4 regions of the Methylomonas sp. 2F7 genome follow, and region 1 is predicted to be linked to each of the others. Evidence: riboswitches for the same ligand, from Rfam matches in the RefSeq annotation. Region 1 holds a riboswitch; each other region holds the start of a gene.
What was found. Region 1 has a riboswitch for cyclic di-GMP ahead of ACR64Q_RS22260 (VPLPA-CTERM sorting domain-containing protein). Riboswitches for the same ligand answer to the same signal wherever they lie in the genome.
Positions count from the first base shown of each region.

Region 2: it holds a riboswitch for cyclic di-GMP, as region 1 does, so the genes downstream of both, ACR64Q_RS03360 (hypothetical protein) here and ACR64Q_RS22260 (VPLPA-CTERM sorting domain-containing protein) in region 1, are expected to answer to the same signal.
Region 3: it holds a riboswitch for cyclic di-GMP, as region 1 does, so the genes downstream of both, ACR64Q_RS02045 (hypothetical protein) here and ACR64Q_RS22260 (VPLPA-CTERM sorting domain-containing protein) in region 1, are expected to answer to the same signal.
Region 4: it holds a riboswitch for cyclic di-GMP, as region 1 does, so the genes downstream of both, ACR64Q_RS12620 (hypothetical protein) here and ACR64Q_RS22260 (VPLPA-CTERM sorting domain-containing protein) in region 1, are expected to answer to the same signal.

Region 1 is NZ_CP195203.1:4,931,312-4,939,393, reverse strand. Features, by position in the region: gene lpxC (UDP-3-O-acyl-N-acetylglucosamine deacetylase) at 1-877, shown strand, start outside; cyclic di-GMP riboswitch class I at 1,299-1,373, shown strand; gene ACR64Q_RS22260 (VPLPA-CTERM sorting domain-containing protein) at 1,819-2,568, shown strand; gene ACR64Q_RS22255 (hypothetical protein) at 2,764-3,600, shown strand; gene ACR64Q_RS22250 (cytochrome-c peroxidase) at 3,818-6,019, shown strand; gene ACR64Q_RS22245 (DciA family protein) at 6,271-6,738, opposite strand; gene ACR64Q_RS22240 (hypothetical protein) at 6,735-8,082, opposite strand, start outside.
Region 2 is NZ_CP195203.1:699,674-707,534, reverse strand. Features, by position in the region: gene ACR64Q_RS03375 (response regulator transcription factor) at 1-546, opposite strand, end outside; gene ACR64Q_RS03370 (ATP-binding protein) at 524-1,897, opposite strand; gene ACR64Q_RS03365 (hypothetical protein) at 2,187-2,462, opposite strand; cyclic di-GMP riboswitch class I at 2,840-2,920, shown strand; gene ACR64Q_RS03360 (hypothetical protein) at 3,014-3,994, shown strand; gene ACR64Q_RS03355 (hypothetical protein) at 4,094-4,864, shown strand; gene ACR64Q_RS03350 (tetratricopeptide repeat-containing sulfotransferase family protein) at 5,063-6,718, opposite strand; gene radA (DNA repair protein RadA) at 6,755-7,861, opposite strand, start outside.
Region 3 is NZ_CP195203.1:421,911-429,992, reverse strand. Features, by position in the region: gene ACR64Q_RS02060 (cohesin domain-containing protein) at 1-179, opposite strand, end outside; gene ACR64Q_RS02055 (hypothetical protein) at 297-2,087, opposite strand; gene ACR64Q_RS02050 (hypothetical protein) at 2,087-2,947, opposite strand; gene ACR64Q_RS02045 (hypothetical protein) at 3,017-3,793, opposite strand; cyclic di-GMP riboswitch class I at 3,866-3,944, opposite strand; gene ACR64Q_RS02040 (TonB-dependent siderophore receptor) at 4,023-6,554, opposite strand; gene ACR64Q_RS02035 (FecR family protein) at 6,792-7,817, opposite strand; gene ACR64Q_RS02030 (sigma-70 family RNA polymerase sigma factor) at 7,964-8,082, opposite strand, start outside.
Region 4 is NZ_CP195203.1:2,846,176-2,854,257, reverse strand. Features, by position in the region: gene gspE (type II secretion system ATPase GspE) at 1-177, shown strand, start outside; gene gspF (type II secretion system inner membrane protein GspF) at 184-1,395, shown strand; gene gspG (type II secretion system major pseudopilin GspG) at 1,491-1,922, shown strand; gene gspH (type II secretion system minor pseudopilin GspH) at 1,907-2,449, shown strand; gene gspI (type II secretion system minor pseudopilin GspI) at 2,446-2,820, shown strand; gene gspJ (type II secretion system minor pseudopilin GspJ) at 2,813-3,391, shown strand; gene gspK (type II secretion system minor pseudopilin GspK) at 3,388-4,323, shown strand; gene gspL (type II secretion system protein GspL) at 4,316-5,509, shown strand; gene gspM (type II secretion system protein GspM) at 5,490-6,005, shown strand; cyclic di-GMP riboswitch class I at 6,726-6,804, shown strand; gene ACR64Q_RS12620 (hypothetical protein) at 6,844-7,635, shown strand; gene ACR64Q_RS12615 (hypothetical protein) at 7,736-8,082, shown strand, end outside.

The DNA of each region.
Region 1 (8,082 bases):
TTTGCATACCGGCGATAAGGTCTATCTGACCCTGCACCCCTCCGAGCCCGATACCGGCATCCGTTTTCGCCGCGTGGATTTGGAAACTCCGGTGATGATAGCCGCGCGCCCAGAAAATGTTGGCGAAACCAAGCTGTCCACGACTTTGGTCCGCGACGGCGTTAAGGTGTCCACCGTCGAACATTTGCTGTCGGCTTTGGCCGGCTTGGGCATAGACAACGCGATTGTCGATGTCAGCGCCGCCGAAGTACCGATTATGGATGGCAGCGCCGGACCATTTGTGTTTCTGTTGCAATCGGCTGGCGTGGTCGAGCAGGATGTCCCCAAGCAATACATCCGCATCAAACGGGCAATCCGCGTGGAAGACGGCGATAAATGGGCCGCGTTCGAACCGTTCGATGGCTTTAAAGTCACCTTTACCATCGATTTCGAACATCCGGCGTTTTCCGAACATCTAAAAACCGCTGTGATGGACTTTTCTTCGACTACGTTTGTGAAGGAAGTCAGCCGGGCCCGCACTTTCGGTTTTATGAAGGACATCGAGTTTTTGCGTGAAAACAATCTGGCGCTGGGCGGCAGCCTGGATAACGCCATCGTGGTGGACGACGACAAAGTATTGAACGAAGACGGTCTGCGTTATGCCGACGAATTTGTGAAACACAAAATCCTCGATGCCATCGGCGACTTATATTTGCTGGGCTACAGCCTGATCGGCGAATATCAAGGCTTCAAATCCGGCCACGCGCTGAACAACAAGTTGTTGCTAAGTCTAATGAACGACAAAGACGCCTGGGAAATGGTGACTTTCGAAAATGCCGAAGAAGCACCCATATCCTTCATGCATTCCGCGCAAACTTCGGCTAGAGCTACCGGCTAAGACCAACCCCGCCAAATACCCGGAATAAACGGCGGAGGCCCAAGCCTCCCCGTCCCTTCCAGCCAATTTTTAAAGAATTTTCCAGCTAATATTGCCCTAAATGAGTAGCCATGGCCCTTTCAGAAATGGCCGACTCTCTAGGCTGGCTCTAATTCATCTGCTCATCCCGATGGCAAAGTCTATCCCTGCAAAAAGTAAGGGATATAACTCAAAATACGTGAAATAACTCATCCCCTAGTATTAAAGCCAGCTGGAGCCCCGGAAAACAGCCACGCTTATTGCAGCCCCACCATCTCAAAGCAAACCATTTATCCCCTTGTTTTATATATAAATATTCATACAAAAAAGCTGACCACCCACACTTAGCGTTATTCTGGCGCATATTTTGCTTAGCTATTAATGCTGCACCCTCTGGGCGCAGCCAACAAGTCGCCACACTCGTCGCAAGGCGGGGCCGGAAAGCTGCGGATCTGATTCAGATAGTCGAGCTACCTCTTTTGAGCAGGCAAGAGAAGGGATTAGCGGGTCGATATGGAAACGACGACAACTATCCCCTAGCAGTCGCTCACTGGTCAGGAATAGTTTGTTATATCACCTGATTGGTCTGAACCCATTGTTTAACACACTGTGCAAACTAGCCCGGTATTTCAAACTCTTTGGACTGCTTCTCTCGCAAACATAGCGCGGCATGATCAATCCGGGAATATTGAAATACTTAGTGGTTTTAAGACCGTTCAAATTGCGCGGGAAGCCGTTGGTCAAACGGCCAGCCCTAGGCCCTTACCGTACGAACAGGATCGAACAGTAAGAGCCTGGCATCGCGGCAGCGGGCACATGTGCGTTAGACAACAACTCGTAAAGGGAAATACGAAACCTTGAATGTCGCCGGTAGAGACTACCGGTAAAAATCTACGTCTTACTCTATTTAAAGGAATTGAATTATGTCTGTTAACACTAGAAATGCCCAAACCTTAAAAAAGGTGGCTGCAACACTTGCCATTTCACTTTTAGGCCTAAGCAGCGCACAGGCCGAGGTCGTAAACGGAACCATCTATAAGACCGTCGACCCGGTTCACGGCGCCGGTACCACAATCGATTTCTATTCGTTTTCGTTGTCATCGGCTGCCAATGTTGTCATCGATGTGCTGGCGAATGAAGGCTACGCAGCGGGCTGGGGCGCACATCCCGGCGCCTATGTCGATATCAACGGCGACGGCGAACTAACCCTGGCGGATAGCCAATTCCGCATTTTTCAGGATACGGTCTCACTCACTACGGAAATAGTCAGCGGCGACGACAGTCCAGCCTACACCATACCTGGCAATACCGGCGGATGGGCCGACGGCAGCTTGTTGAGCCGAGACTCCTATCTGGCGACTGCTTTGGACGTAGGCAATTACATTATTGCTTTTGGAGATTACTCTCTCACCATTGAAGAAGCCGTGCTGGGTTTCAATAAGGGCGACACGATTACCGGTGCAACTGGCCTCAACCCTGTAACTGGCACCACAGGTCAGGATCATTTTGACTATCAAATAACCCTTACCGCTAACGACTACGTCACTGGAGCCAACCTGCCTTTAACCATAACTGCACAGGGCGTTAGCGCAGTACCGGTGCCAGGGGCCGTTTGGTTGTTTGGTTCTGCGTTAGCGGGATTAGGCGTATTCGGCAAACGCCGCACCGCATAAACCACAGGGAGTAAGAGCGAGTAGGTAAACCGACATCAGCTATCGACTTACCCCTCGCAATGCATATTAAAACTTTGGAATCGTCCACTTTTGGCTGCCAGGCCCGAAACACCTCAGACGAATCCAGATTAAACAGCAACTTAAATCTACCACAATCGTAAACCGCGATGTGGTGGATATTGGAGACACTCAAAAATGAACATCGATTTACAAAACATTTTCAAAATCACCCTATCTTCCGCTGCCTTATCCTTTGCCTTCGCTCAACCCGCCGCGGCGGCTTGGACAGGTGCCGATAACACCCTTGAGTTGGGCACTAGCATCTCAAACCCCAGTTTCAATTCCAGCAATCTGGGCTTCGCGGGCAATCCGGCTCTGTCCAACGATGGCTGGGGCATGCAAGGCGCATTTACCAACTTCTATCTAAGCTCATCAGCCCAATCCGTGACCGTAGACGCGCGCTCATCCGCTGCAAACTTTCCGGCGTTTTCAATCTTCAGAACCAATGTGGCTTATTCGGGCGAAACGGTCGGCGTCGATACACCGGCAGAGCTAACCGGCCAAATCCATAAATTCAACTCGGTCGGCCAAGCCGGAGATCCAGGCATCATCTGGGCAACAGGCGCTGACGGCATTGTCGAAACGCTGGGCTACGTCAGTTCCTCCAGCAAAAACTACGTTAACTCGTTCGGCGGCGTCATCGACTCCGGTGCACACGATGTCAGTATCGACGACCTCTATGAAACCGGCGTATCCGGCTCGACAGGTGTCACCGGTAACCCTGCGTTTGCCAACACCAAAAGATACGCTACCTTGACGCTGAACGATTTGCAGGCCGGCTGGTATGCAGTGTTCGTCGGCGGCGCAGACGTCCTCGGCTCCAGCGCCGGTATCTCCTTGAACATTTCCGCGTCGGCGGCCGCCTCTACATACACCCCACCTGCCGCGGTACCCGTGCCTTCGGCTGTTTGGTTGTTCGGTAGCGCGCTGGCCGGCTTTTTGGGCATAGGCCGAGGCAAACGCAACGCTTAAGCGTTAACCAACACACAAGGAAGCGCTTAAACCCAAAAGACTTAAGCCTGTGTTCGTGTAAATACGGAATTTGGCGAGAGACTTCGCTAAAGGAATAAGGATGGCCGATAAATTACTTGCTGTGGTTTATCGGCCTTTTTTCGTTCACGCCCGCCCGTTGTAAGCGGTTTGGGCAGTATTTTTTCGCCACTTAACCATTTCTCAGTGGAGTTTCACCATGACATTGTTTCGTCATAGCCTATTAGCGATTGTCTTAGCCGGAACTGCGCTGCTCAGTTTCAATGCAGCCGCGTTCGAATTGGCGCTAGGGCCGATGCCGATAAGCCTGAAGCATTTGCCCGTTCCGCCCGTCCCTGGATTATTGGACGGCCCGGACCCTATTGTCGTCAACAAGAATGCCGCGATTGTCTTGGGCAAGGCGCTATTCTGGGATACTAACGTTGGCAGCGACGGCATGGCCTGCGCATCTTGCCACTTTCACGCCGGCGCCGACGGCAGGGTAAAAAATCAGCTTGCACCGGGCGGCCAATCCAGCCCTTTAAGCAACCAAGAATTCAGCAATGCCATGACTGGTGCGTCGTTGGGACCGAATCATACCCTCAGCGCCGGCGACTTCCCGTTACATCAACGAGAAGACCCACTACAGGAACATTCCACGATCCTCTACGACACCGACAATGTAGTCGGTTCGTCCGGTACTTTCGGCGGGGATTTCAGAGCAGTAGACCGCTACACCGCCCCTAACGACTCGTGCAGCCGCAGCGCCGATAGTCTATTTCATGCCGGCGCCGTCGGCACCCGCAAAGTGACGTCGCGCAACGCGCCCAGCGTCATCAATGCGGTGTTTAATCATCGCAATTTTTGGGACGGTCGCGCCAACAATGTGTTTAACGGCAGCAGCCCCTGGGGCGACCGCGATCCCAACGCCGGCGTCTGGGTAAAACAGAACGCCACGACGCTCAGCAAACAACGCCTGCATTTGCTCAATTCCTCGTTGGCGTCATTAGCGGTAGCTCCACCGCAAAACACCACCGAGATGGCCTGCCGCAACCGGACCTTGATGGAGCTCGGCAGAAAACTGCTGTTACGCCGCCCTTTGCAAAACCAGAAAGTGCATACTGAAGATAGTGTATTAGGACCTTACAGCCTGAATACGAAACCAGGCATGAACACCATGTATAAGCTGCTGGTCATGCAGGCATTCAATCCCAAATACTGGTCGTTCAACGGTAGCACGCCAATTCCGGTACCCAAAGGGTTGGCGCCATACAATCAGACCGAAGCCAACTTTGGGATGTTTTTTGGTCTGGCCATCCAACTGTATGAAAGCACATTGATTTCGGATGAATCGCCCTTCGACAACAGCGCCCGCGACGCCGGCAATCAACCCATAGAGCTAAGCGCTTCGGAGTTGAACGGCTTGAAACAATTCAGAAAAAATCAATGCGCACTCTGCCATCTGGGCCCCAACTTCAGCGCCGCATCGATCAACGCCAACGCAGCCATTGCTAAAACCCATCCAGAAGCATTTGGCGAGCCGGCCTTCTACATCAGCGCATCAACCAATGTGGTGAATCGCATCCCCTTGTTTATCCAAAACGCGCCAGTCACGGCGTTTTTCGATACCGGCTTCTCCTCCACCGGGGTAACCGAGGCAGCCGCTGATATTGGCGTGGGCGGCATCGACGACTTCGGCAACCCGTTATCGTTCAGCCGGCAATATTTACAGTATCTGGCGGGGAATAGCGCCGGCGTGCTGGAAGAGGATGTCGAGAAAGTCCGCGCCTGCGATTTTCAGGAGGCGCTTGCCCTAAATCTGAAGCTGCCTTATTCACTGCCGAGTTTGTTTGCGATTACCGACGGCATAAGACCCCAGCCGCAAAGTACGGAAAACTGTTTTCTACCGGCCAGCAATGCCTTTTTGCCCACCACAGCTGCCGCTTTAGCGGAGTTGAACAAGCCCAACAGCAAGAAAATGGTTGCCGCCGTCGATTCGACATTTAAAATACCGTCGCTACGAAATATCGAGTTAACCGGACCGTACATGCACAACGGCAGCATGGCCACGCTGGAACAAGCGATAGAGTTTTATTCGCGAGGCGGGAACTTCGCCTACGACAGCAAGCAAGTTACTCGGGTGTTTCCGCAGCCCAATTTACAACTGGATGCACAAAACCGAGCCGACCTGATCGCCTTCCTGAAGACCCTGACGGATGACAGAGTCCGGTACGAAAAAGCGCCCTTCGATCATCCTGAAATCAAAATACCTCATGGTCACGTGGGCACTGAGCAGGCAGTAAGCGGTGGCAATCCGCTGGCCAGCGTTCTCGCTAAAGATCAATTCCTGACCATTGAAGCGGTTGGCGCGCAAGGCAACTCATCGCCGATACGGCCTTTCGAAGAATATTTGGCACCATAGCGGGCTTAAACTTCAATCCACAGTCACCGGCTTTGGCCGGTGACTTCTGAAAACGGCGAGATTAAAATCATCGGGGTCTTTATCTCAAAACGCTAGGCTGCAAGTGCAGCCCCTGACTACTAGCCGCAATCAATCCCTCAGAGCGCTCATTCTGAGCTTATTCCAGTTTGATAGTAGATCCGACAACTGCGGCCAAAGCAGCCGTATGTTTTTTAGGGTGATCGCCCATATCTACGAAGCAAGCTGACTACCTACCTGCCTTCCATCAATCGCTTGTTAAGTGTCGCCCCTAAGCGCGCCAGAGCTGCGCCCAACACGTCTAGCTCATCGCCTCGCTGCGCTTGATCGCAAATCAAACCGATATTTTCAACCGACGGTAAACACGGCACGCGTTTCGGCTGAACCGGCTCGGCTATCGGCGGAACGATGCGCACTTGCAATCGGACAATATAGGGATGCCCTGCGCCATGCAACTTGTCTAAAATCGCTCGATTGAAAAACCGTATTTGCGATGCCCAGCTGGCCGAATCGCAGTACAACAGCAGCTGCGAACCGGAGGCCACGCAATGTACGGCGTGCGGGGCAATATCAGCCGGTAACGCCGTTCTAACAATAGCAAGCAAGGCTTGTTGCTTGGTAATTTGCGCCAAACACAGATTCAGCTGCTTGTTGTCAAAATCCAGCGCAGTTTTAAATGCATTTTTGCGATAGCGAGTCATAGCGCATCCATTTGCTGGATGCCGACTTTTGAATATTCCAGAATCAGGCCCTGTTGATCATTTTTAATAATTTGCCAGCCTTTTGCCGCTACTTGCCGCTCATCAACGGCTGACAAAGGCAAATTTTCAGGCCCCACACCGAATCGGCCCGGAAATAAACCGACGCGTATTGGTCTGCTGCCAGCTTGCTGTTTTATATCGCTGACAGCATCGAGCACTGAAACATACCCATCGCCGGCGGACATGAATGCTCGCATTTCATCGCCCTTTGCCCCAGCCGTAATTGCCTCAATCTGGCGGACTCGTGCGCCGCACTCTATCCGAAATACATGCGCCCAATTAGACACCAAGTAAGTGTCTGCCTGATTGCCGCACAAATAGGCTTTTCCCGTTGAAAATGCCTTCGCCAATTTCGGGTATTCGTTATCGCTATTGCGGAAACTCTCCGAATTGACCGCATAGTTAACATGGAAAAACACCAAGCAGACAGAAATCGCCAACTTGGCCTTCTTCCAGCCATTAAGATGAAGAACGGGCTTCTTGCCATAATCTGCCATCAGCGCAAACATTCCAGCCAATAAAAAGGGGGAATATTGCAGGGTGTGGCGAAGATTAATCAGTTCCCCCCATTGATAGCGGGTACGGGCGGCGACGACCACACAGGATCCCATAGCCAGATAAATCGTTGAAATAGCGAAGGCTTTTTTGCCGGAAGTCGGTAGATTGGACCAGCGGTATTTATAAACCGCGTAGGCAGCGGCGATAATTACCCCCCCGAAACCCAGTAAACCCGGTAGCGACCAAGCCACATAACGGGCACATTCGCTGCAAGCCGTTCCATCCTTTAGCAAAGCCTCGATATAAGTGCGCAGATTCTCGACAAAACCTATCGTGCTTGGCCCCATCAAATACGGATTCGGCGAGCCGAATATCACTATATTTCTGAGTAACAGCGGCGCTACAATCACGGCCATACCGAACATCGTCGCGACAGCCTGTAGCAAAACAGCGCGCCGTTCCCCCGCAGCGCCGCTTAACCAGCCATAACAAAAATATAAAACAATGGTGACCAACAATGCTAAATGGGCATTTCTGATCGCATAAGCCACACCCGCGAGCAAACCGGCGAAGATAAAGCCGGAGATAGACCGCGAATTCAGCATCAAACCAATCACAGCCACCGCTAACCATAAACCGAATACATCGGTCAGCCCCATCAGCGAATGCTTGAGCACACCCGGCGATAACGCAACCAGTCCGGCCAACAGCAAGGAGAGGATGGGACCTATGCTACGGCGAAAACTAAAGAACAATAGCCAAGGCAGCGTGATCGCGGAAAAATGC
Region 2 (7,861 bases), 4.2 Mb from region 1:
CTCTTTTACCGGCCTTTTTTCCAGTTTTCTTTGCAAGGTTCTTCTGTGCATATTCAATGCTCTGGCAGCGGCTGAGATGTTACCGTCGTGCTGCATCAGCACTTTTTGCAAGTGCTCCCACTCCAAGCGCTTGACCGATAGCGGATTGTCACTGATAGCTACCGACGCATCGCCTTCGTTTTTGTATAAGGCACTGACAATCTCATCGGCGTTGGCCGGTTTGGTCAGATAATGGATCGCGCCCAATTTGATAGCCTCTACAGCTGTGGCTATACTGGCAAAGCCGGTCAACATGACGATTTGGGTATTGTCATCCAAGGAAATCAATTTCTTGACCATCTCCAGACCGGAATCGAAACCGATCCGCAAGTCGATTACCGCATATTCAGGCTCGGTTTGTTCCGCCAGTTTCATTGCCGTATCGACATCATTGGCGACAGTCACTTGAAAATTGCGCTTTTCCAACGCCGGCTTCAGCACCGAACAAAAGGTGACGTCATCATCGACCAGCAATAAATTGGGCTTATCCATAGGTAATTGGTTCATGCATACTCTCCTTAGCTAATAGCGGCAAACTGATTTCGACGCAGGCGCCGCCCGACTCTAAATTACTGAACTGTATTTTACCGCCGAGCCGCTTGATAGTGGTATAAGTCAAAAACAAGCCAACCCCCATGCCTTGCTTATTGCTCTTGACCGGTTGATGCCCGGCAAACTCGATAAATTCAGCGGGCAAACCTGGACCGAAATCCCTGATTTTCAAGTTTAGTGTTTCTTCATCCCATTCCACATGAAACTCGATGCCCGCATCGACCGGCGATGCCTCAGCTGCGTTATTTAGAATATTGATGATAGAGTGAGTCACGGTACGTTCCGCAATCACGCGCGCATCCATATCCACATTCGGCGAAATAAATAGTTTCAGCCGGGTAGCGGCTTTATGCGTGCGCCACTGGCCCAATACTTCATCGATATACTCGCTCACCAGCATCACCTTGCCGGATTCCGCCCGCATCTCGCCGGCGGAGGCCGACATCACCGACAAGGCTTGTTTGCAGCGATCAATCTGCTGCTGAACAATCACCAGTTTCTGGTGCATATCCGGATAACGATGTTCCGACAACTCTTCCGCCATCTCATGCGTCAAAATGGCAATCGTCCCCAACGGTGTGCCCATATCGTGCGCGGCACTAGCCGCCAAGGTGCCCAGGGATACAACTCGTTCGTCGCGTAGCGCACTCTCGCGGGCATCCGCTAAATTTCGCTCACGTTCTTTCAAGGTTTTGGACAGTTCGACTACGAAAAAAGCTACCAAGCCGGCGCTAAACACAAAACCAAACCACATACCAAATACATGCAGATTGAAATACCGCCTGTCGTTCATCAAATGCATTTGCAGACTCATTTCCGGCGTCATCTCCGCCATTGCCGGATGCGCCATATGCGGCTCCACGGCCGGCAAGGGTACGTTGTAGGCAATCAGCACGGTATAGACGCAGGACGTAATGATTACCATATTCCAGGCATAAGCCTGCGGTAGCATGATAGCGGTAACAATTAAAGGTAAAAGAAACACCCAAATAATCGGGTTTGACGCGCCGCCAGTGAGATAAAGCAAATAGGCCAGCGCCAACACATCCATGCATATTTGCGAAAAAATCTCGTGCTCGGTTACTTCTTCCGGCGTTCTCAGTCGCAGCCAGGTGTATAGATTGAGTATGGAAATCGCAAAAATCGCCAGCCACAACTGATTTTGCGGCAAATTGATACCCAAACCGTTCACCGCGATAAATACCGCTACCGTGACGGCAAACAGCATCAAATTTCTAAGAATGTATAACCAACGCAGGTTTTCGCGAATGGAGATTTCGGCTTTGGGCAGAATGTGTGAAAGCATAGAAACAACACTAAATTGAAGAAAGCACCGCAGCGATATACTACCGCCGCTCGCTTAATAAGGTGGAAAGCCAACCAAACTTGGATGGCGGCCACCTGAGTATTCACAATCGATTTTTGGTAGCAAAACCTTAACCCCGTTTGCTCACCCGATATAAACCCCTACGCGCCTTGGCAAATACGGAATTAAGCTAGCCGCTTAAAAGATCGAAAGAAAATCTACGAGCTAATCTTTCCGGAGCAAACACAAAGGTCTGACGAATCATGCCCCTAAAAAATAGTGCGGCATATCACGCACCGGCCAAACGCCAGCCGCCGTTTTTATCCACCCATCTCATGCTCAGCCAATACCAGAACGTCATGGGCAGCATCATCGCAAACCATTCCCAATCGTCGATTAAAAATAATTTGGCAACCCAGCCGTTGCCATCGAAATAGAGTGGCCAAGGCACACAGTACAGAGTAAAAACAATACTACTCCAGATCAACAGTAACGCACCTTTGCGGGTTTCTATACTGGACAGGGCCAGGAACACCCACAACGGGATTTTATCGGTTTTTTGCATACATCTCTCCACTGAAAAATCTCATACCAACCCAATTAGCGGCGCAACAACCTAACAATAAATGACCAGAAAAGAAAGGAGTTCCTGATCTAATTCGCGAAAACAAACTGCCATATCCAGGCGAGACCATTCACCAACAATTAAACTGTGTTATATAAACCAAGCGCCTGAGCCATTTCCCAGAGCTTCGCCCGATACTCACTCAAGTCACCCTCGACAAAATAAGCCGTAATAGGCTGAAATTTATATATTTTATTAAGTTGGCCCATTATTCGCTTTTCCTAGTGAACTTGCTTCGTGGTTTGCTTTCCGAAAAGCGGTTAGTAGGTCTCTATCCCTGCCATGTCTGCCGCTGGCGTAATTAGCAAATCTCTGAAAGCAAGAATTGCCACACCCGTCGAGAGGCGGGGCCGGAAAGCCACGGTTCTTAAAAATAACAAGAAAGCCGGGTTGCTAGATGTCGTGGATGAGAGCCGTTCGATTTTTAACGAAGCGGCTAATCACTAAGGACATTTTAATTCTGCGCGTACTACTTTCTTTCGAGGGAAATAATGAAAAATTTTGCAAAAATAATAGCTGCATCAACTACTCTGGTGGCGTCTTTAGCCGTATCTCCAACCGTATTCGCTCATAACAGCTACAACCTGGGCGGGTATGGAGACATCAGCCCTACCGGAGGCACTGGCGGACTTCCAGGCGGCACTTCCGGCGGCAATGCCATTGCCCAAACCCTGGCCGGCAACCAAGCCGTTTGGACGAACGGTCCCATTACACCATGGCTGGATTCCTCCACGACCTTGCCATCCATAGGCTATTTGGGATTGCACAATAGGACCACTACACGCATAGTCGAGACCGGCAACTATTGTGGCGGCACCACAACAGCGGATTGTGTCGGCACGGCAAACACCAATACCAATAGCCTGTTAAGACAGGTTTACAACTACAACCACAACGCAGCCAACGCCGGCAATCAGTTACCTACCGATGTTCAGTTTGCGGTTGGCGCCAACTCCTGGCAGGCCGGCGTTTCTGCCGCTAATACCGGCTTGGATTTCGCCAATGTGCATACCAGCACTGGAAGCGGCAATCCGGAAGCTAATTTGCTGACAACCGGTCCGCTGTATTTGAACATTACCTTAGCAGACGATTTGAGCGACATCGCTCTCGGTTCTCAGAAATTGGCATTTTCCGTGTATGGCGGTTGGGCGCAAGGCCCAGGCTTGACTGGATTGACATTACTGACGACGCAATTGGCAGTCAATGCCGGCGACAGCCTGGGTGTCAGTTTAGCTTTGCAAGGTTATCAGTTTAATGGTGCGGGAACAGGTGGCGAATACACCATCGCCATTGGTGACCAAAGCGCAGCCGGCGGCAAATACAAGCTGACACTGACTACCAACGAAGTGGCGCAATATGCCAACAATATCGTGGTCGCGTCTGTGCCTGTTCCAGGCGCAGTCTGGCTGTTCGGCAGCGCCATGGCCGGCTTGATCGGTTTCGGTCGCCGCAAACAACCACTAGCGGCTTAATTGCCAAGCGGGATTGCCACCAGACAACGGCAATCCCCTCGCCAAGCATTGTTTAACGAAAGGCTTCCTCTCATTTATTTCATTCGATAGAGATCCAAAATGACTGCAAACTCACCCTTTAAAAAACTAGTATTAGCGGGCGCCATGGGCGCGCTGATGTCAGTCAGCGGCTTGGCTAGCGCTCACGTAACCTACAATTTGGCTGCCGGCGATACCTTCCCGCCGGACGGTTCCGCCACGGGCCCATGGTCTGATGGCGATCCAGGCTATATTGGCAATTTGCCCGCCACCTGGGTCGCGATGATCCACAACGACGGCGGCGTAGCGAACTCGCAAACCGCCAGCGGCCACGGCATAGGCATGGGCGCCAAAGCTTATAAAGATGGCGCGACTAACTGGGGGCATACCGCCGATTACGGTTTGTTTGAATTGCATGCCGACGCGGAAGTGACTATCACCGTATCGTCGGACGGCTCCAATCTGCGTCCGGCTTTTGGTTTGTGGAGCGGCTGGGATACCGCGGGCAGCAGCAGTCGCCATCAAAGCTACCTGAACAACGGCGCACTAAATCCAATGGCTGCCAGCCCACTGGGCACAACACTGGCTTTGGTTGACGCAAGCGCCTGGACCTTCGCGGCCACTCAAGGCACCACCGCTACCGCGACGCTGACCCGCTTCCTGACCGCCGGTAATTACACGCTGATTTTGGGCGGTTACGACGGCACGGTAGGCGGGGCCAATCTGGCCTATACCGCCACCATCTCCGCTGCTGCGTCACCGGTACCCGTACCGGGCGCGGTTTGGCTGTTCGGTAGCGCGATGGCGGGCTTAGTCGGTTTCGGCAAACGCAAAACGGCAGAAAACGTCTGACGCGTTTCTATGTAACTTAAAGCTGATTTTAACCTGATGTCCTTGAAGACCCGTGTTATTGAGGGCCGGGTTAATCAGTAAAAAATCAGTTCGGTTTCGGTCAAGGACGACCGGGGGCACGGAAGCTCCATTTTTACATCCGCTCTATCCAAGTCTGCTTAACCCAAAAGCTTAACCTACCCTTCCCATTCGCTTCATTCATGCGTAACCGAACGCATCGATATACGGCGCCAAGATCGGCAAAACCGGTTCGTAAAAACTTTCATAGTGCTGCCAACGTGCAACCGAGCGCGAATAAATCGGTTGAGAAACAGCAGCAAAACTCGGCGTGGCAATGTAACGGCCTTTAGCCTTTTCATGAAACGCGCTCACTTCGGCCACCCATTCCAAATCCAATAACGCAAACACCCGGCGAAAACTGTTTTCGAAATCGTTGACGGTATCCTCGTAACGCAATTCCATATAACGCGGCTGAATCATCGGCTTCATGTAAAGCCACAGCGCCATCACGGCGGCATATTGCTTGGCCACACCTTCCCAGCTCAGCAAATTGACTGCCACGCTAGACGGCTTAAACACTTGCTGGAAACAACTGAGACAGACATCGCGCGGATCGCGCAGAGCAAAGATAATCCTGGCCTCCGGAAATAGGCAGCTAATCAGGCCTATATCGATACTATTCAGCGCCACTTTGTCGATGAAGCGTTTATTCAAGGCATCCGCGCCATATTCCTCGCTAACCCGTCGCCAATAGTAAGCGCGCAATTTTCGGACGTCGTCCAAACCAAGCTGGCGGAGAGCAGCTGGAATGTCCTCTCGAAAACCGCTCAACCTTTGCAGCTCTTGAATCAAACCATGAATCAGATCATTTTCATCGGAGGTAAACACCTGGGGATGCGCCGCCAGCACTTGCTCGGTCAGCGTGGTGCCGGAGCGCAGAAAGCCCAGCAAAAAAGTCGGTACCGGCAAACTATCGGCAAAGTCGCTTAGCGCCCATCGATGCAGTAAAGCACTATCAAAGCCTTGCTTATTACGTAGAATCGCGCGAAAAACCTGTCCGGCATCAAGCGAGCTGACTTCAGGTAATTGCTTATACAAAGCCTTTGCTTGTTGGCAAGCCGCAAACGATGCCTCGTATTCTTCCAGCTTATCCAGCACCCCTACTAACTCCTGCAAGGCGCGTGCGGTCTGCTGCATATTGCGATTGGCGGCTACCACATTCTGAAAGCGCTGTTTGGCTTCCGGCAAACGGTTTAAATGCGCTTCCAGCACAGCCAACATGTTATTGCAGGCCGGATCGTCGGGACGTAGTTCGCAGACCTTACTGGCAAAAGGCAAGGCTTCTTCGAATCGATTAACCCGCGTCAAATACAGTGCCCGGTTATTCAGCGCCGCCGGATTTTCAGGTTCCAGCTTAACCGCCAGTTCGGTCAGTTTCAGCGCGGTATCCAGATCGCCCCAGTGATGCAATTGCTCGGCCAGCTCCAGAATAAAACGGATATTGCGGGTTTGCTGGGCGTCAATTTCCAGTTGGCGGGCGGCCTGTTGCAGATAGGCCAAGCCCTCACGACGCTGCTGCTGCCAGCACAATGCCTGCCCCAAACCGGCCAGCGCTTCCGCATGATTGGGCTGGATCGCCAAGACTTGCCGAAACCCATGCAGCGTACCCACCATATCGCGCCGCGCCACGGCCTGCCAGGCTTGCGTTAACGCATCGTTCACGCTGGGTTGAACCGGCCTTGCGGCGGCTTCGGCCTGCTTCAGGCAACAGGCTTTATATTTTTTGCCGCTGCCGCATGGACACGGATCGTTGCGGCCAAATTTACCGTTGCCGGCTGCTGTTGTATTTTTCATATCGTTCCCTGACGAGGCATAGATTATTGGCGGCAATTATAAATCCGCCAGCACTGCCAACGCTTCTTGAATATTGCTGACCGCATGTATTTGCAAGTTCTTCACCGCATCCTTGGGTTTATTGCTTTTGGGGATGATCGCTCGCTTGAAGCCGTGCTTGGCCGCTTCGTTGAGCCGGGCGTGACCATTGGCCACCGGGCGAATTTCGCCGTTTAAACCCACCTCACCAAAAAACACCGTGTCGTAAGGAATGATGCGATCACGCAGACTGGACACCACGCCTATCATGATCGCCAAGTCGCTGCTGGTTTCCGTGACTTTAATGCCGCCGACTACGTTGGCGTATATCTCGTCATTACCAGTAAAAACGCCGCCGTGGCGGGACAACACCGCCAGCAACATGGCCAGCCGGTTCTGGTCCAAACCCACCGCCAGCCGGCGCGGATTGCCGTACTGGCTTTCGGTGACCAGGGCCTGAATCTCCACGAGCAACGGGCGGGTGCCTTCCCACAGCACGGTCACCACGCTGCCGGGCGACGGCTTTTCCGCGCGGGATAAGAACATTGCCGACGGGTTTTTCACTTCCTTCAAGCCGCTGCTTTCCATCGCGAAAAAGCCCAACTCTCCGACGCTGCCGAAGCGGTTCTTGTCGGCACGCAACACTCTAAAGCGCGAGTCGTCGGTGGACGACAACACTACCTGGGCATCGACGATGTGGCTCAAGGTCATCGGCCCGGCTAATGATTGATCCTTGGTGACGTGGCCGACCATGAAAAATGACACGCCGGTACGCTTGGCGTATTGCGTCAGATAACTGGCAGACTCGCGCACCTGCGACACCGAACCCGGCGCCGAATCGGAATCGGCCGTGTACATCACCTGAATCGAATCGATGATCACCACCTTGGGCTGCTCCTCGTCCAAGACTTGGCAAATCTGCTGTACCGAGGTTTCGGCCAACATTTTGATGCCGGCAGTGTTCAATTGCAGACGATGGGCGCGCTCGGCGATCTGTTGCAGCGATTCCTCGCCAGACACATACAACACCGGCAGTTGCTGGGCAATATGACCGATGGCTTGCAGCAGGATGGTACTCTTGCCGGCACCCGGTGCGCCGCCGATCAACACCACGCTGCCGGTAAC
Region 3 (8,082 bases), 4.5 Mb from region 1:
ATATTGAAATCATACGTTCCTAACGCAGCGTCGCCCAAGCCGGAAATGCTCAGGCCGATTTCAATGGCGTCGGCGGTTTGGCTAAGCGGCGTGAAATGTAAATCAATGGCAGCATCGGCGACACCGCTGGCCGCGTATAAAACTATGCCGGCGAGGCTGGCTTTGAGTTGTTTCATCATTGTTGTTAATCCTATTTTCGGCATCCTGGTTTCCCGCGTGCGCGGGAATGACAATATATGTTCGGTTCGTATAATCGGCTGGGGGTATCGATTGCTGACCGATTGGCACCGGTCTGGTTACACAGCACAGCGCGACCGCGTACAAAGTAAGGTAAGCTTGCGCAAATCCAAAACATTGATCACGCCGTTTTTGTCCAAATCGCGCGGATCGTTTACGCCGAAAGCCGGTTTGTTGCGGGCAGCAATGACCACGTTCAAATCCAGTTGATCGACATCGCGGTCGCCGTCCAGATCGCCTTTTACCGTGATGTTCTCGCAGCTATCCGGTAGATGATTCAAATTAGTATCGCCGCTGAGCCGGTTTTGAATATCCAGCACATCCGATTTGGCGTTGTTATTACAGTCTGGGAACACGTTCAGGTAATACACATCCTGCTCGCCGTGGTAGGTGGCGGTGTAGGCGATGTGTGCGCCGTTGGCGTCGGAGACTAACTGGGTGTAATCACCCATTTTGTCGCTTTGTCGCTCTTCGCCGTTCACGATGTTATACGGCAGATGCGTATTGAACACGGGCGTGACCGCCTGGTTTTTGCTCCAGGTTGCGCCGCCATCCCAGGAGTAGGCGTAGTAAAGCTGGGAATAGCGATACGGCGCGCTGCCGCTGCCGTTACGGGTGTCGTACCACACCGCGTCGATGCGGGAATTGGCCGCGACACTCAGCATCGGAAACCATTGATAAGCCGTGGCGCCGGGTCGGTCGTCATTCACGCGTACCGGTGCCGACCAAGTGGCGCCGCCGTCTCTGCTGCGCACGAAATGTATATCCTGCGGATCGTCGCCCGCTTGCCAAGTGTAGGGCGTGACATGCGCCAGCAAGTAAATATTGCCGCGCAATGGCCCGGCAGAACGGTCGGCAGCGATTTGCACATCACCGTCGCCGCCCAACGGATTGGGTAACTGCAAACTCGGCGACAGGAACATCATGCTGTGGCCGCCCATATCGACTTTTTGCGCGGTAAAGGTGGGTGAAGCTGCGGGGTCTTTGGCATCAACCGATTTCAGGAAATAGTGCCCGCTACGCACTATGCCTAAGGCATTGACGGACAAAATCGTTTCATCGACGCCAAATAAATAAACCTCGCCGTCCGGGCCGATGGCCAGCCGGCCAAAACCGAAGTTTGCCACCGGCAACGCCGCATCCGGCTCCTGGTAACTCAAACCACCATCCGTGGAACGGCTGAAATATTTTGGTACATAGTTAGGGTCGGGGTTACTGTCGGCCGGCCGCCGCCAGGTGCTGTAAATATGCCCGTCGCTGGGACCCCCGGTTTTATCGATGGCCAGCCAGTTCTTGTCGCCTTTAAACTGATACACCGGCTCCGACCAGGTCACGCCGCCGTCGCTGGATTTAAACACCGACGTGCTATCCGATATCGCCAGGGACTGGTAATAAAAATTCCCCTGGCCATCAACCTCCAACACCGGATCGGTGCGGGTTTGCAGCGGCAAGGCCGGCAGCATGCCGGTACCCCAACTGACGCCGCCGTCGAAGCTATTGGCATAGCCGCCGTGTTTGACGGCAGTGGGCGGCGAGTCGAACTTACGCCAGCCCACAACGATATTGGCGGGATTCAGCGGATTCAAGGCCAGCGTCGGTTCGTTGCCTTTGTCACCGACAATGTTTTGGCCGCCGGCATCGACATTGACCTGATGACTACGATACTGTCCAAAGCTTATTACCGGGGAAGGCCCTGCCTGCGCGGCTGTCGTCAATGTCAAACCGATGCCTAGGCCTGCCGCGATTTTTATCAGCCTGACGTTACGAAAAGACGGTGTGCGCCGTTCGCCAGGCTCGGAGCACACAGCAGTTCGCGGCCGAGTCAATCCTGCAACTTCATCCTGTTTCATTACACCATCTCTCTTTTAGAACGACCATTCAGAACCAGTCCAGCCAAGCCACTGGCAAATAGCCATACCGTCATCGGCACCGGTACGGCCGCCGGCGTTTCTCCCGACACCACCGTGGTTTGAAAGCTGAAGGTGCCGATACGGGTATCGCGCAAACGGGCGTCGCGAGCGCCCAGATGATCGAAGCCCCACCCTAAACCCAGATTGCCGTTGAGACTTAAAGTATCCCCGACTATTGCGGTGGTGACATCAAACAGCTCAAAACCGCCCGCATCGAAACCTATATGATTAGTAATCACCCAACCGGAACGCCCGGGCGTAGCCGCTTCAAGAGCAGGATCGTATTCCAAGGTCATGTCGCCCAACAACACTCTATTGGTTGGTGGCTCGACGTCCACTCTAAACCGCATGACGCCGCCCAGACCGATACTACCGCTGGCAGTGCCGAATAAATTGCCGGGCTCGAACGCGAAATTAGTATTTCTGTTCTGCCGCCCGCCCGGATTAACTATCGGACTCAACCCGTTGACACTAAATTGCAGCCCGGTCGCCGGAATTTCATCGGATACCAGATCGTATAAATCCGGAGCATTGCCGTCCCGCAACTGTACAAAGGTTTTTGATGCGGCCGAAGCATCGTAAAACTCTTCCAGATAAATAGAAGGCCGGCAGCAAATCGGAAAGTCGGCGGTGGGTGTGTCCGGATAGTCATTCACATCGACGCTGGCGATTAGCACATCGCGGTTTAGGTTAAGGACCAGCGCACCGCCGTTTACTGTCGCGGCGTGGGCTTGGCTGATCGACAATACACTGAAAACGGCTAATAGCCAGGCAGATGATCTAAGGTTATTGATTTTCATAATGTAGCTCGTATTGCGGAAGTTCTTGGCCCTGGGCAAAACAAACATTCGCCCAGGGAACTTTAGGGTCTAAGCCGCGACAGAGGCTTTTTTGCGACTTGCACCCAGCAAGCCCAGCAGACCGCTGCCGAACATCCACACGGCCGCAGGCACCGGCACAGCGGACGGCGCCAGGCTAAAGGTACCGACCACGGCATTGGTATTGGCACCAACCAAACCGGCCCACAAACCGGTCCATTGCAAATCGCCGCTCAGCAGTAATTCGCCATTGCTGTTCAGCGACTCGGCGACGTTGGTCAGCTTCAAGAAATTTTGGTAGCCGAAACCGGTATCAAAGGTTTTTATATTCCAGGTGCTCCCGGTTTTTACCAGGCTAAAGTCGTAGGGCGTCAAAATGCCGCTGCCGCCTTGGCTGGTCAACAACCAGGCGCCGTTCAGACCGATTTGACCGATCGAGGTGTTGCCGGCGTCCATCGTTGTGGCTTGTTCGGTACGGCCATAGGGACCGGCAGCCGGATAGCTGTTGGTCGTGGTGTTGCTGTTAACCGCAAACGACATCGCTGTGCTAGCGGTTGCCGATAGCGCCGTTCCGCCGTTGGTTGCGCCGGTAATGCCGAGTAAGTTATCGCTGGCGCCCCAATGTTTCGCGACAATCCAGCCATTCGGATACCCGCTGCCGACATTGACAGATGCCGCCGCAAAAGCGGCATTGTTGATGGTGATGGTGGCATCGCCGCTAACTTGTGCAGCGCTCGCTGTTGCAGGCGCTAAAACGGCGGTCAATGCGCTGAAGGCTAACAGGCCGGCGCTTGCCAGTTGAGTGCGGTTGTAGTGCAAGATTGTCATTTTTTATTCCTTAATAAATTACGGTTAAAGTTAATCTGCAAATCGCCAGCCCGAATTTAGGGCATTTAACTTGCAGGTAACCCGGCTGTCTTAATCTCCAAGACCCGTGGCTTTCCGGCTCCGTCTCGCGGCGGATGTGGCATGTTTGTCGCGGTCCTTACGACATCACTCTAAGTCCCTGAGTGAGGTGCTCCTGAAAAACTCCTGTGGCAAATAGATAACGACGGCATCAATACTTGATCGAAAGACTCAGGAATCCCGCGCGGCCGGGCGCGGGCGCCACCCGGCCCTCGAAATAGCCGTAGGGCTGAAAATAATCCTCATCGCTGAGATTCTTGACGGTGGCCGCCCATTTGAAACGCCCGGTTTCGTAAGCTAACGCCGCGTCGAAGCTGTGGTAGCCGGCGGTTTTGAAGCGGTTGTCGTCGGACAAATACGCCCCGGCACGGGCATAAACGCCGAAACCCAAGCTAAAGCCTTGCAGCGCATCCTGCTGAAAACGGTAATGCGCCCAGAGCCGCCCGGCATCCTCCGGGACTTGGGCTAAGCGAGTGCCGGCAGCCACCCCGGCTTCGTCGTCCATGAACTGGGCGTCGGTATGCGCATAGTTCGCCAGCACGCTGAAGCCCTCGACCGGTTGCCAGAGCAAATCCATTTCAACACCGCGCGAGCGTTGCTGCCCTGCGGCGACCGAACGCCGCTGAAAATCGCTGCTGTCGGTAACCGCGACCTGGCTGCGCTCGATTTGATACAGCGCCAATTGGCCGCTGAATTGGTTCGCAACATTGAATTTCAGGCCGGTTTCCAGATGGTTGGATAATTCCGGTGCCGGCCTATCGACAAAATTCACAAAGGGTTGACCGCGCATGCCTTCGCTGTAGGAAACAAACCAGGAAACCTCGTCGTTCAGATCAATCACGCCACCGAGTCGCGGCAGCCATTTCAGCGTATCGGTTTTAGCGTGTACCCCGGTTTGCGCATTATTAAAATCGATGCCAACCTTGCCCAGCCTGACACCGGACAGCCAATGCAAACGCCGGTAGAGCGTGCTTTGCCACTGGAGGTAAGCGCCGTAAGTGATGTTTTCGATGAACTGATTTTCCAGGCCCGGCCCCGGCACAGCATAAGGGGTGTCAAATATCGGCGCCCGCAGATCGACCGTACCGACACCCAAACCCAAGGGGCCAAAATCGCCCTCGATAAAGCCTGCATCGCGCAAGCGACTGTAATCCGCGCCCAGCAACAGATTGTTTTCGCTCGGACCCAGCTTGAAATTACCCTGCAAATTGCCCAGCACGCTGCGCTCTTGCTGTTGTTGAAACAATTCGGCATTGACCAATGCCCAGCTCGATGCCGGTAGCAAGGGCCGGTCCGCGATGAGGCCATCGCTGCCGAACAGAGTCTGAATTTTCTCGTCGAATTCCGAGTGCGCATAGCGCGCCTTCAGATTTAAGCGCCAGCTCCGATTGATGCTCCTTTCCAACGAGGCCCACACCGCATCGGCATTCGAATGACTATCGGGCAGATTGGCCGGCCCCAAGAACAGGTCGGGCCGGGTAGCAAAATCGCCGGCAATGCTGCCGGTGGCGGGCAAACCCTGATACTCCGGTTGCTGCCAGCGCGACAGTTTGGCTTGGAACGTCAAACGGGTTTTATCGTTATCGGTCAGCGTCAAAGCCGGATTGATGTTGAAACGCTTAGTTTCAATCGTGTCGATGCTGTGTCTGGCGTTGGTATATTCACCCGTCATGCGCAACAAAATATTGGCGTTTAGCGGTTGATTGACATCGAAAAACGGCTGATAAAAGCTGTGACTGCCGATTCTAAAACCCGCTTCGCCGAAGGCTTTGGCCTGCGGCAATTTGGAAAGCAGATTCACCACCCCGCCCACCGGTGAGCCCGAGCCGCCGCTGTAGAGCAAGGCGTTAGAACCCTTCAGCACTTCGATTCTTTCAATATTAATGGTGCTTTCCCGGTCGCCGGGGTTGTAGTACTGGGTAAAGCCGTCCATCAGTTGTTCGGAACGAAAACCGCGAATCAATGTACCCTCGATAACCGGACTGTAGAGTTCATTGCGCGCCACTATGCCGCTGACATTGACTAAGGATTCGCTGACGTTGATCGTTTGCTGGTCGTCTAACAAAGGGCGGTTAAGCGCATGCACCGACTGCGGGATTTGCTTGATTGGCGTGTCCGTTCCGGTAGCGCTGGCAATATGCCTGACGGCATAGGTCCGCGCCTCGTCAAGCATCGGCTCGGTGAGGATTTCCGCACCGGCCTCCCCCATTTTCGAACCCACGACAGTCATGGCATCCAGGGTAACGGGCGGCAGGTTAGATGACTCCGTTGCCGTCAGGCTGCGTTCCAAAGTCACCGTATCGGCATCGATAAAACGGTAGGTAAAGCCGCTGCCATGCAACAAGTGTGTTAATGCCTGCTCCGCCGACATTTCACCGCGCAGCTCGGGACTTGCTAGCTCACGCAACATGTCCGCTGAAAAAATCAATTCCAACTCTGCTTGCGCGGCAAATTGAATCAACGCGTTATTTAAGGACTGACCGCTGATGTTGAAGTGACGGATAACTTCCGCGGCAACCGCCTGGCTGCTGCTCAATTGTCCGCCGGCCACCACCAGCCCAATCAACACCCAGGTATCGACGCCGACACGGTTGCCGTTCAGCGCATAGCAAAGATATACGGCTGGCCGATGCCATACGCCGACTGCAAGCTGGTAGCGAAAATCGTTAATCCGTGCTTTCAAGATCCGTCCTGTCCGAAAAAAAATGTTTCTCAACATAGAAGTCGTTTCAGCACAAAAATCGATCACAAAAATTTAACTATTTTCGAAATTAGGGAGTCGAAGCGGACGGTTTGAGCTTATGCGCTCGAGCTTTCGACTCCAAATTAGAGTGGCATCGTCGTTCCCGTCTGTGCGGGAGCGACGATGTTCAAGGGCTGGGTTGACGAAATATGCACGAAGGGTTTCCGCGCCAAAAACTCAGCGACGCAATAACACCCACCAGGGACCGATACGGGTTTCTTGCAAACCCAGCGCTATGCGCACCGAGGAAAGCGCCTCATCGGGCGTATCCAGAGAAAACACTCCCGTCACCCGCAGATTTTTAAGTGCGGCATCGGCGAGAAATATCCGCCCGAAGCGATAGCGCTCCAACTCGCTTATCAATTCGGCTAAAGGTCTATCATTGATCACCAGCCGATGTTGCTGCCAAGCGGACTGTTCCGCACCCACGGCCCGCGGATGCGGTAACGGCAGTTCGGGGTTGTAGCGCAAACCTTGGCCTTGTGCGACGGTAACGTCTTTCTCTCGACCGGCGACGCTGACCGCTACGGCATGCTCCTGGACAGTCACCTCGGTATGATCCTCTGCGGTTTTATACACTTCAAACACGGTACCCAACGCGCGTACCGTCAAGTCGTCGACCACCACTTCGAAAGGCCGCCGACTATCCTTTGCCACCGTAAACTGCACCTGGCCGTGGTGCAAAACGATACGCCTGGCCGCGGCGGTGAACGCTACCGAAACAGCGCTATTGGTGTTCATCAGCAAACGGCTGCCGTCGCTGAGCTGAATCTGGCGAATTTCGCCGGTTTGCGTACGGTAGTCGCATAAATAATCGCTAAATAAGCGCGCTTGCTGCGGCATGATCAGACCAATCGCCAGCAGCCACATCGCAGCAAAGGCAAGCCCGGCAGTAAACCAGGGCCGGCGCGATTGGGGTTTGGCTGGCTTGATTTTAGCGGCGCGGAGTGTCACCGGGGCGATTTGCCGAGACGCTGGTTGTTGGGCCTCGGCCTGTCTGGACTGGTTGCCGGCCAGCACCATATCTCTGAACAAATTCTCCGCCTCGGTAAACGCTTCGGCATGCAAGGGGTCGCGGCTCAGCCAATCGGCGAACGCTTCGAGTTCCGCATCGCTCAAACTGTCGTCGCGCAGACAAACCAGCCAGGCGATGGCCTGATCTTGCATACTTGTATGAGCGGATTTGTCGGACGGCGCGGGCATGCGAGCTCCAATTAAGCAGGGGTATTATTGATAAAGACGTGCGAGGCACGAAAGCGATCATAGCAAGACGGGCTTTGCAAACAAGCGGCAGGCGTTAACGGCATCGGTGTGAAGCAGGTTGCGGAAAAATAATGCGGGCGTTTTGTTCAATCGGCCAGTTGCCGGGCGCAATGCGCCATGGCTTTGGCCAGCAACTTGTTGACCTGGGACTTGGAAATCCCCAAGCGTTCGGCAATTTGCGTATAGGTCAGGCCATCGACCCCAT
Region 4 (8,082 bases), 2.1 Mb from region 1:
GAAATGATCATGCTGGATAGCACGATGCAGCAGTTGATACACGATGGCGCCGGCGACCTGGAACTGGAACGGCATGCCCGACTTTCCTCGCGCAGCATCCAGCAAAGTGCGCTGGAAAAAGTGCTGAACGGCGATACCAGCATCGACGAAGCCATCCGTATCACCTTAAAGGATTAATCTGGTATGGCGGTCTTCGAATATCAAGCGCTGAACGGCAAGGGCAAGTCGGTTAAAGGCACACTTGAGAGCGACACGATCAAAACCGCGCGCCAACAATTGAAGGCCAATGATTTAACCCTGCTGGACATTCAGGAAGTTCATAAAAAAGAACGCAGCGGTCAGTCGCCCTTATTGGCGCAAAACATCGGCATGCGCGCACTGGCGCACATCACTCGGCAGTTGGCGGCTCTGTTGAAGTCCGGCTTGGCGATTGATGAAGCCTTGGGCATTATCGCCAGGCAACTGGAGTCGGCGAGGGCCAGAAGGATATTGCTGGCGATCAGAAGCCGAGTTCTGGAAGGGCAAAGTCTGGCCGTGGCATGTCAGGCCTTTCCCAGTACTTTTCCGCCCCTGTACCGCGCCACTATCGAAGCCGGCGAATCCTCGGGCAAGCTGGATCAGGTGCTGGAAAAACTGGCCGATTATCTAAGCGACAAAGGCCAACTGCATCGCAAGTTACAAATGGCCATGATTTATCCGGTGTTGTTGTCGTCGGTGTCCGTATTGGTGGTCATAGGCCTGTTGGCTTACGTGGTGCCGGAAATTACTGGCGTGTTCGACAAGATGGGCCACGAGCTGCCGGCTATTACCCAGGCCTTAATTAGTTGCAGCGATTTTTTGCAGAGCAACGGCTTGCTGTTGCTGATCATAGCGGTGGGCTTGTCTGTGGCGGCGAAGCTGATTTTGCGCAGGGAGCGGCCGCGCATGCTGTTTCACCGTTGGCTATTGACCATGCCGATTACCGCCCGCTTTTCCAAGGGCTTAAACACTGCCCGCTTTACCCGCACGTTGGCGATTTTGACCAATAGCGGCGTCGAGCTGCTGGAAGCCTTAAAAATCTCCAGTCAGGTGTTGTCCAACAATGCCATGCAGCAAGCAGTCGCACACACTGCGATCCGCGTCCGCGAAGGGCAGAGTTTGAACAAGGCGCTAGAAGCCAGCGGTTTCTTCCCGCCGGTGACGATACATTTGGTCGCCAGCGGCGAAGCCAGTGGGCAATTGCCGCGTATGCTGGAAAGCGCCGCCGACGATCAGGAGCGCGATATTCAGGCGCTCACCGAATTGACCATGGGTTTATTCGAGCCGGCTCTGATTTTGTTCATGGGCCTGGTGGTGCTGACCATAGTGCTGGCGATTCTGTTACCGATATTTGAAATGAACCAATTGATTAGATAGCGTTTTGTCATACGCCTGTCACGTTGGCTTTCTAATCTTCTCCCAGTTGTCCCGTATGCCGGGGCGTGCTTAAACCAATACGATTTTAAACCGCTATGAGCAATAAAAAACAGCAAGGCTTTACCCTGATCGAAGTGATGATTGTGGTCGTGATTTTGGGCATTTTGGCGTCCATCGTCGTGCCGAAAATCATGGGCAGGCCGGACGAAGCCCGTGCCACCCGCACTTTGCAAGACATCAGAGCCATCAGCGCCGCGCTGGATCTGTATCGCCTGGATAACTTCAGCTATCCGACTACCGATCAAGGCCTGGAAGCCTTGGTACACAAGCCGGCCAATCTGCCGCAAGGCGCGCGTTGGAAGCAGGGCGGCTATCTCGATCAACTGCCGGTCGATGCCTGGGGCAAACCGTATTTTTACATGCAGCCCGGCGCGCACGGCGAATTTGATTTGTATTCCTTCGGGGCCGACGGCGTGGAAGGCGGCAGCGAAGCCGGCGCGGACATCACCAATTGGGCGCAAAAATAACTCAGCTTAAGGGCTTAAACATTCGTGGCTTTACGCTGATCGAGCTATTGATTGCGATGGTCCTGATCGGCGTGATGAGCAGCATGGCGATGCTGGCGATGGGCAATGCCGATCACAGCAAGCAGCAACAATTGGAAGTTGAGCGGCTGGCAAAATTGCTGGAGCTGGCTGAGCAGGAAGCGATGATACGCGGCGAAAGTATAGGTCTGGAGTTGGTCGGTCAAGGGTATAGGTTTCTATCGCCGACCCAAGGCAAGTGGCGGCCGGAGAATACTGATGCGGTCTTCAGACAGCGGGATTTGCCAGCCGGTATGACCTTGGCGTTGACCCTGGACGAAAAGCCGGTGTACCTGACTAAGCACTTTGGCAGCAAGGTGCATCCCGAGCCGCAGATTGTATTTACCCCGGACGGGGCCGCCGATGCGTTCCAAATTGCGTTGGATTTAGCAAAAAGCGATCTCCGGTTTTGGCTGAGCAATACGGCGGACGAGGGCTTAGCGGTTGCCAGTGTCGCCATCAAGCCATGAAATATTCCGGTAACGGCGGCTTCACGCTGTTGGAAGTGCTGATTGCTTTGGCTCTGTTAGCCATTCTGATGGCCGGCTTGATCAAAATTACCGCTGATAACACCAAGAATCTTTGGTATCTGGAAAACAAAACGATAGCCGCGACGATAGCCGCGAACCATGCGGTGCAATTGCGCCTGGCTACCGAAAAACCGGAAAACCAGGATGGCTGGGACACGATGGCAGGCCGGCGTTGGTATTGGCAGGCCAAGCGTGGCGTGACGCCGAGTGTCGGCGGCACGGTCTGGGATTATCGGATAGAAGTGTTTCTGGAAGGCGACAAGTCGCCTTATGCCGGATTGCTTAGTTATGTTCCGACCGGCCATGAATAATAGCGCCAGTCGCGGCTTCACCTTGCTGGAAATCCTGATCGCGATGGCCGTGTTCGCGATCATGGCGGCCATGGCTTACGCCGGCTTGAGCGCGGTGTTGGATGCCAGAGCGGGCACGGAAAAACGCTCGGACAGCATCGCCGCGTTGCAGCAAACCCTGTATTTGTTGAACGAAGATCTGGCTCAAGCCTTGCCGCGCCAGGTGCGGGACGAATTCGGCAGCGAACAGCCGGTGTTTTCCGGCGGTAATGGCGAGGACTTGCTGACCTTGACGCGCAGTGTGCCGGAATGGTCGGCGTTGGCGATGCACAGTCAATTGCAACGTATCAGTTATCGTCTGGAAAACGGCAGCTTGTATCGGCAGGTCTGGACCGTGTTGGATCGTACCCAGCAGACGCAATTTCGCCGGAAAAAATTGCTGAACGTCGCGGCGCTTGATTTGCGGTTTTACGGCAGCGACTGGACTACGCATTGGCCGGCCGGTGGTACCGGATTGCCCAGAGCGGTGGAAGCGAATTTTAACGTGGCCGGCTTGGGTGACATTCAGCGGCTGTTTCTGGTGCGGGAATGAGGTCGCTACATCAGGCGCAATCCGGGATCGCGTTGATCACCGTCATGTTGATACTGGCTATCGCTACCGTTGCCGTGGTGTCGATGTCCAGCGCGCGGCAGTTGGATATTCGCCGCACCGAAAATCAGCTGCGTAGCGCGCAAGCCTGGGAATACGTGTACGGCTTGGAAAGTTGGGCCATCGGCCGGCTGGCTGCCGACGCCACGGCCGGTAAAGTAGATGGTTTGGCTGGAGATTGGTCCATACCGTTGGCAAGGACAAACGTCGTCGGCGGCACGATGCAAGCACAGATTGAGGATTTGCAGGGCCGGATTAATCTGAACAACGTATTGGTGGAGGGCAAAATTTCCAAGGACGATATCAAGCGCCTGGAACGCTTGCTGGCCATTCTAAAACTGAAAACCGAGCTGGTGCAGGCGATTGCCGATTGGGTTGATGCGGATATGGATGTCAGCTATCCGCACGGCGCGGAAGACGAAACCTACACCCGCCAAAAGCCGGCTTACCGCGCCGCTAACCGGCAATTTGCCGATGTCAGCGAGTTGCTGTTGGTGCAGGGCATGACGCGCGAGACCTATCTGAAATTGCTGCCTTATGTCTACGCGGTGGAGGGTTACGCGCCGCTGAATGTCAATACCGCCAGCGCTACGGTGTTGCGTTGCTTGGCGGACGACATCAGCGCCGATCAGGCGGAATCCATGTTCAGAGCCCGAGGCAAGCCTTTTGCAAAAGTCGCCGAATTTTTAAAGGATGAAACGGTTGCCGACGCCGGCATCGGTAAATATGGCTTGGGTGTCAGTTCGCAAAACTTTTTATTACAAGGGCAAATCGATATGGGCAAAACCCATTTGCAGTTTGAGTCGCAATTGCAGCGCGATAATGGTGGCGCGCAAGTGGTGAAGCGCCAGCGCCAGGGCTTGGCGCATGGCTGAAAAACTGCTGGTCAGATTAGGTGCCGAATCTGCCGATAAACTGGAATGGTTGAATCTTGCCGTGCCTGATAGTCGGCCGACATCAGGCACGATGGCCGAGTTGGCAGCGGCTGCGCAGGGTAAGTCTGTACTGCTGTTATTGCCGGCCGCTTCAGTATTGTTGCTGGAGATCGAGCTGGCGGTTAAAACCACCGCGCAACTGAAAAAAGCCTTGCCGTTTGCGTTGGAAGACCTACTGGCCGAGGACGTGGAAAATTATCATCTGGTTTGGTTAAAGCAGGACCGGGATAAACTCGCCGTGGCGGCGATTACGCACGACACATTAGCGGCGCGGCTTACTCCGTTTCGCGAAGCCGGTTTAGAGCTGGCAGCTGCGTATCCGGAAACCTTATGCCTGCCGTATCGGCCTGGACAAACGACTTTGTTGCTCGAAGAAAGCAACGCAATTTTGCGCAGCGCTGCCTATTTGGGCGGCGGCGTGGATGCGCAATTTCTGCCGCAACTGCTGGAAAAAGCCTGTGCCGAAGGTGCCGATTTCCAGACTTTACTGATATGCAAACACAGCGAAGACACCCAGCTGCCGGATGGTTTGGCAAATAACGGTTTGGAAACAGTCATAGCCAAGCCTTTGCAATTCATGGCGAGCTCAGTCGAGTCATTGCCAGCCGAGCTGAATTTGTTGAGCGGTGCGTATGCCGTCAGTCATCGTCCAAAAGGCCGCTGGCAACAGTGGCTGCCGGCGGCCATCATTTTGGCTGCGGCCTTGGCGGTGCAGAGCTACGCTTTACTACATACCTATTGGCAACAACAAGCCGAACTAAGCGAGTTGGAAGCGAAAAGCCAAGAGCTGTTCAAACAAACTTTTCCCGATGTGAAACGCATCGTCAATGTCAAAGCTCAGGCCGAGCAACAGCTGGCGCAGCTCAGAAAACAACAGGCTTTTGCCGGTAGCGGCTTCATGCGCTTGATCTACCGTTCCGGATTGGTGTTGAAAGACGCGCCGGCCGTACACTTGAAAAAGCTCAATTTCCTGAACGGCGGTTTGCAGTTACATCTGCTTGCCGACGACATCGGCCAACTGGAGCAATTCAAACAGCAGTTGCAAATCAGCATGCAGGTGAAAATTCAATCCGCCGACAGCGGCGCAAACGGCGTGGAGGCGCAACTTGAGATTCGCGAAAAATGATTTAGCGCAGCGTTTTGCCGAATTAACGCCCAGAGAGCGAGTACTGGCGCTGGGTGGTGTGCTGGTCGTGCTGATGTATGGCGCTTACCTGCTGTTTTACCAACCAATTGCTGAACAAAGCCGCTTGCTGACCCTAAAAATCCAGGCGCAACAGCAAATCTATACCTACTTAGAACAAGTCGGTAACGAAGTGGCGGCTTTGCGGCAACAGGCTACGGTTGATGCACCGGCATTGGAAGGCGCTAATCAATCGCCGATGGCGGTAGTCGATTTCAGCAGCCAGCAGCTGGAGATAAAACCGGCGATCAAACACCTGTCGCCGGAAGGCGAGGATAAAGTCAGCGTCTGGCTGGAACATCTGGCCTTCGACCGACTGATGTCCTGGCTGGCGATTCTGGAAACCAAACACCGCTTGCAAGTGCTGCAAATCGATGTCGAAAAACCGGCCGATGCTGATGGCATCGTCAATGCCAAGGTCTTACTGGGTGTTGTTTAGTCTGCTCAGGTATCGTCGCTCCCTCGCAGGCGGGAGCCCAGTTGCCGCAGCTGATTTGCTGCGCGGTCCCAAGGCGTCCAGTTTCCCCTGAATGCCGAGTCCAGAATTCATTGATAGCTTAAAACTTGCCTTCCATGGCACTGGATGCCCGCTCTTGTGCCCTGTGGGTATCCCGGCGGGCATCACGGACTTCTTGGGTTTAGCTGAAGTAGCTCAATAGTCAGGATACGCCTTGCCGTCCACAGCTCACGACAATTCATACCTGGACCACGTCCCACTGCTATTAAGTTAAGAGCGGATGGTTCTATCTCCCCTCATCCCAACCTTCTCCTGGAGGGAGAAGGGGCTTCTTCCTTCGCTCAATGGCAGTGAGGCAATGCCCGCAAAAAGAATCTTAAATTTCATAGCTACCGCCCGCGCCCGATCATCCGCTGAATTTTCGTGTTAGCGGTCGGCTTTGTAATACAGATGTATTACATGTCACGTGAATTTAACAATGCTGTAACCGAAAAGCCGCTATTGCTCTGGAATAATCCGCGTCAAGTTGAAGGGTCGAGGATCGGCAGTTCAGCAAGGATTCAGGAGCAACTAGGGAACACGGACGGCACGGACAAGGAGCGGCTAAGGAAGAGGATAGGGAGGAGGCTAAGGGGGAAATGGTAGCGGGGGCAACAAAAGCGGCGCTGTCAGGATGTTAGATAGCGTCGAGTACGATCTAAAGCGTGTAAAAGCCAAACTCGTTGTGAAGCGGGGACGGAAAGTCACAGGTCTTGCAGGTCAAGACGGCTGGGCTGTCACCTTATGTCATTAATCGAAATTTAAACATGAGGTTTTAAAAATGAAATTGTCTAAAAAATTGTTGGCAGTTGCAGTATTGGCGGCGGCCGCTTCAGGCGCCGCGGAAGCGCGTATCCAAGCTATCGGTGATGCAACAGCAGACGGTAGCGAGTTTTTGTTCAACCTGGTTGACTACACAGCGAAAACTTCATTTACACTGGATTTGGGTATCACTGTTGAGCAATTTCTGGCTAACCCTAGCCAATCATTGTCTTTCTCACTGAGCGACAACAACTTTCAATCATTCGCTGCTGCTTACACTGCCGGCAACGACGTTGCTTGGGGAGTTTCTGGTGGTCATGGGATCCTGGCTGACCTGACTGACCTGCCTAAATTTGGTTTCTACACAACGTCAGTAGTTCCTTCTCCTGCCGTCATCGATAGCAATGCAGGCGACATTGGTAATACTATGAGTAAATGGAACGTTATGGTTGGTTCTGTTCAAACTCAAGATGCCAATTCTAACAATCTGAGCACCTTTAGAACTGTTGGCCAACAAGGTTATACAGCTGTTTACGGTAACGATTTCCAAACTGCTTTGCCATTTGCCGCCCAAGGTCAGTTAGGCAATGCTTTGGCGTTCGTTCATGAAAAAGTCAATGCCGACGATTTCGATACTGGAGAATTGGAAACTTTCCCAGGTACATGGAATTTTTCATTTAGCGGTAACGTGGGTTCTTTGACCTATACCGCTGCACCCGCTGCTGTGCCACTGCCTGCCGCAGTTTGGATGTTCGGCGCCGGCTTGATGGGCGTACTGCGCGCCACTCGTCGTAAATCATTGGCGGTTTAATCCCGCAAACGTCTTGAGCCGGCCGGATTCTGCTTTGCTGGTTCCCCCTTCATGAACGGGTCGGCTCAAACTTTAAATTCAATCAATTGAGAGATATACAATGAAAAAGCAATTATTGTCTGCTGCTATCGCAGTGGCTTCTCTGGCAGGTTTCTCGCAAGGTGCATCCGCACATGCGCCAAGCGTCACGCCGGATATCGAAATCTTTATGTCCGGCGCTAGCGCGCAAGACAAAGCCCTGGCGGCATTGTTTGTTAATTTGTGCGACGCCGGTACTTTGGATGTATTTAAAGACAACGGTACAGCGGGTTCCGAAGGTAAAAACCATAGTGCTTATTTCTGCACACTGAACTCTACTAACGTACCCGGCCTGACCGTCAACGGTGCTGCCGCAACCACGGCTAAAGTATTGTTCCACAAACGTTCTGCCGGCGGTTCTGCGCAAGG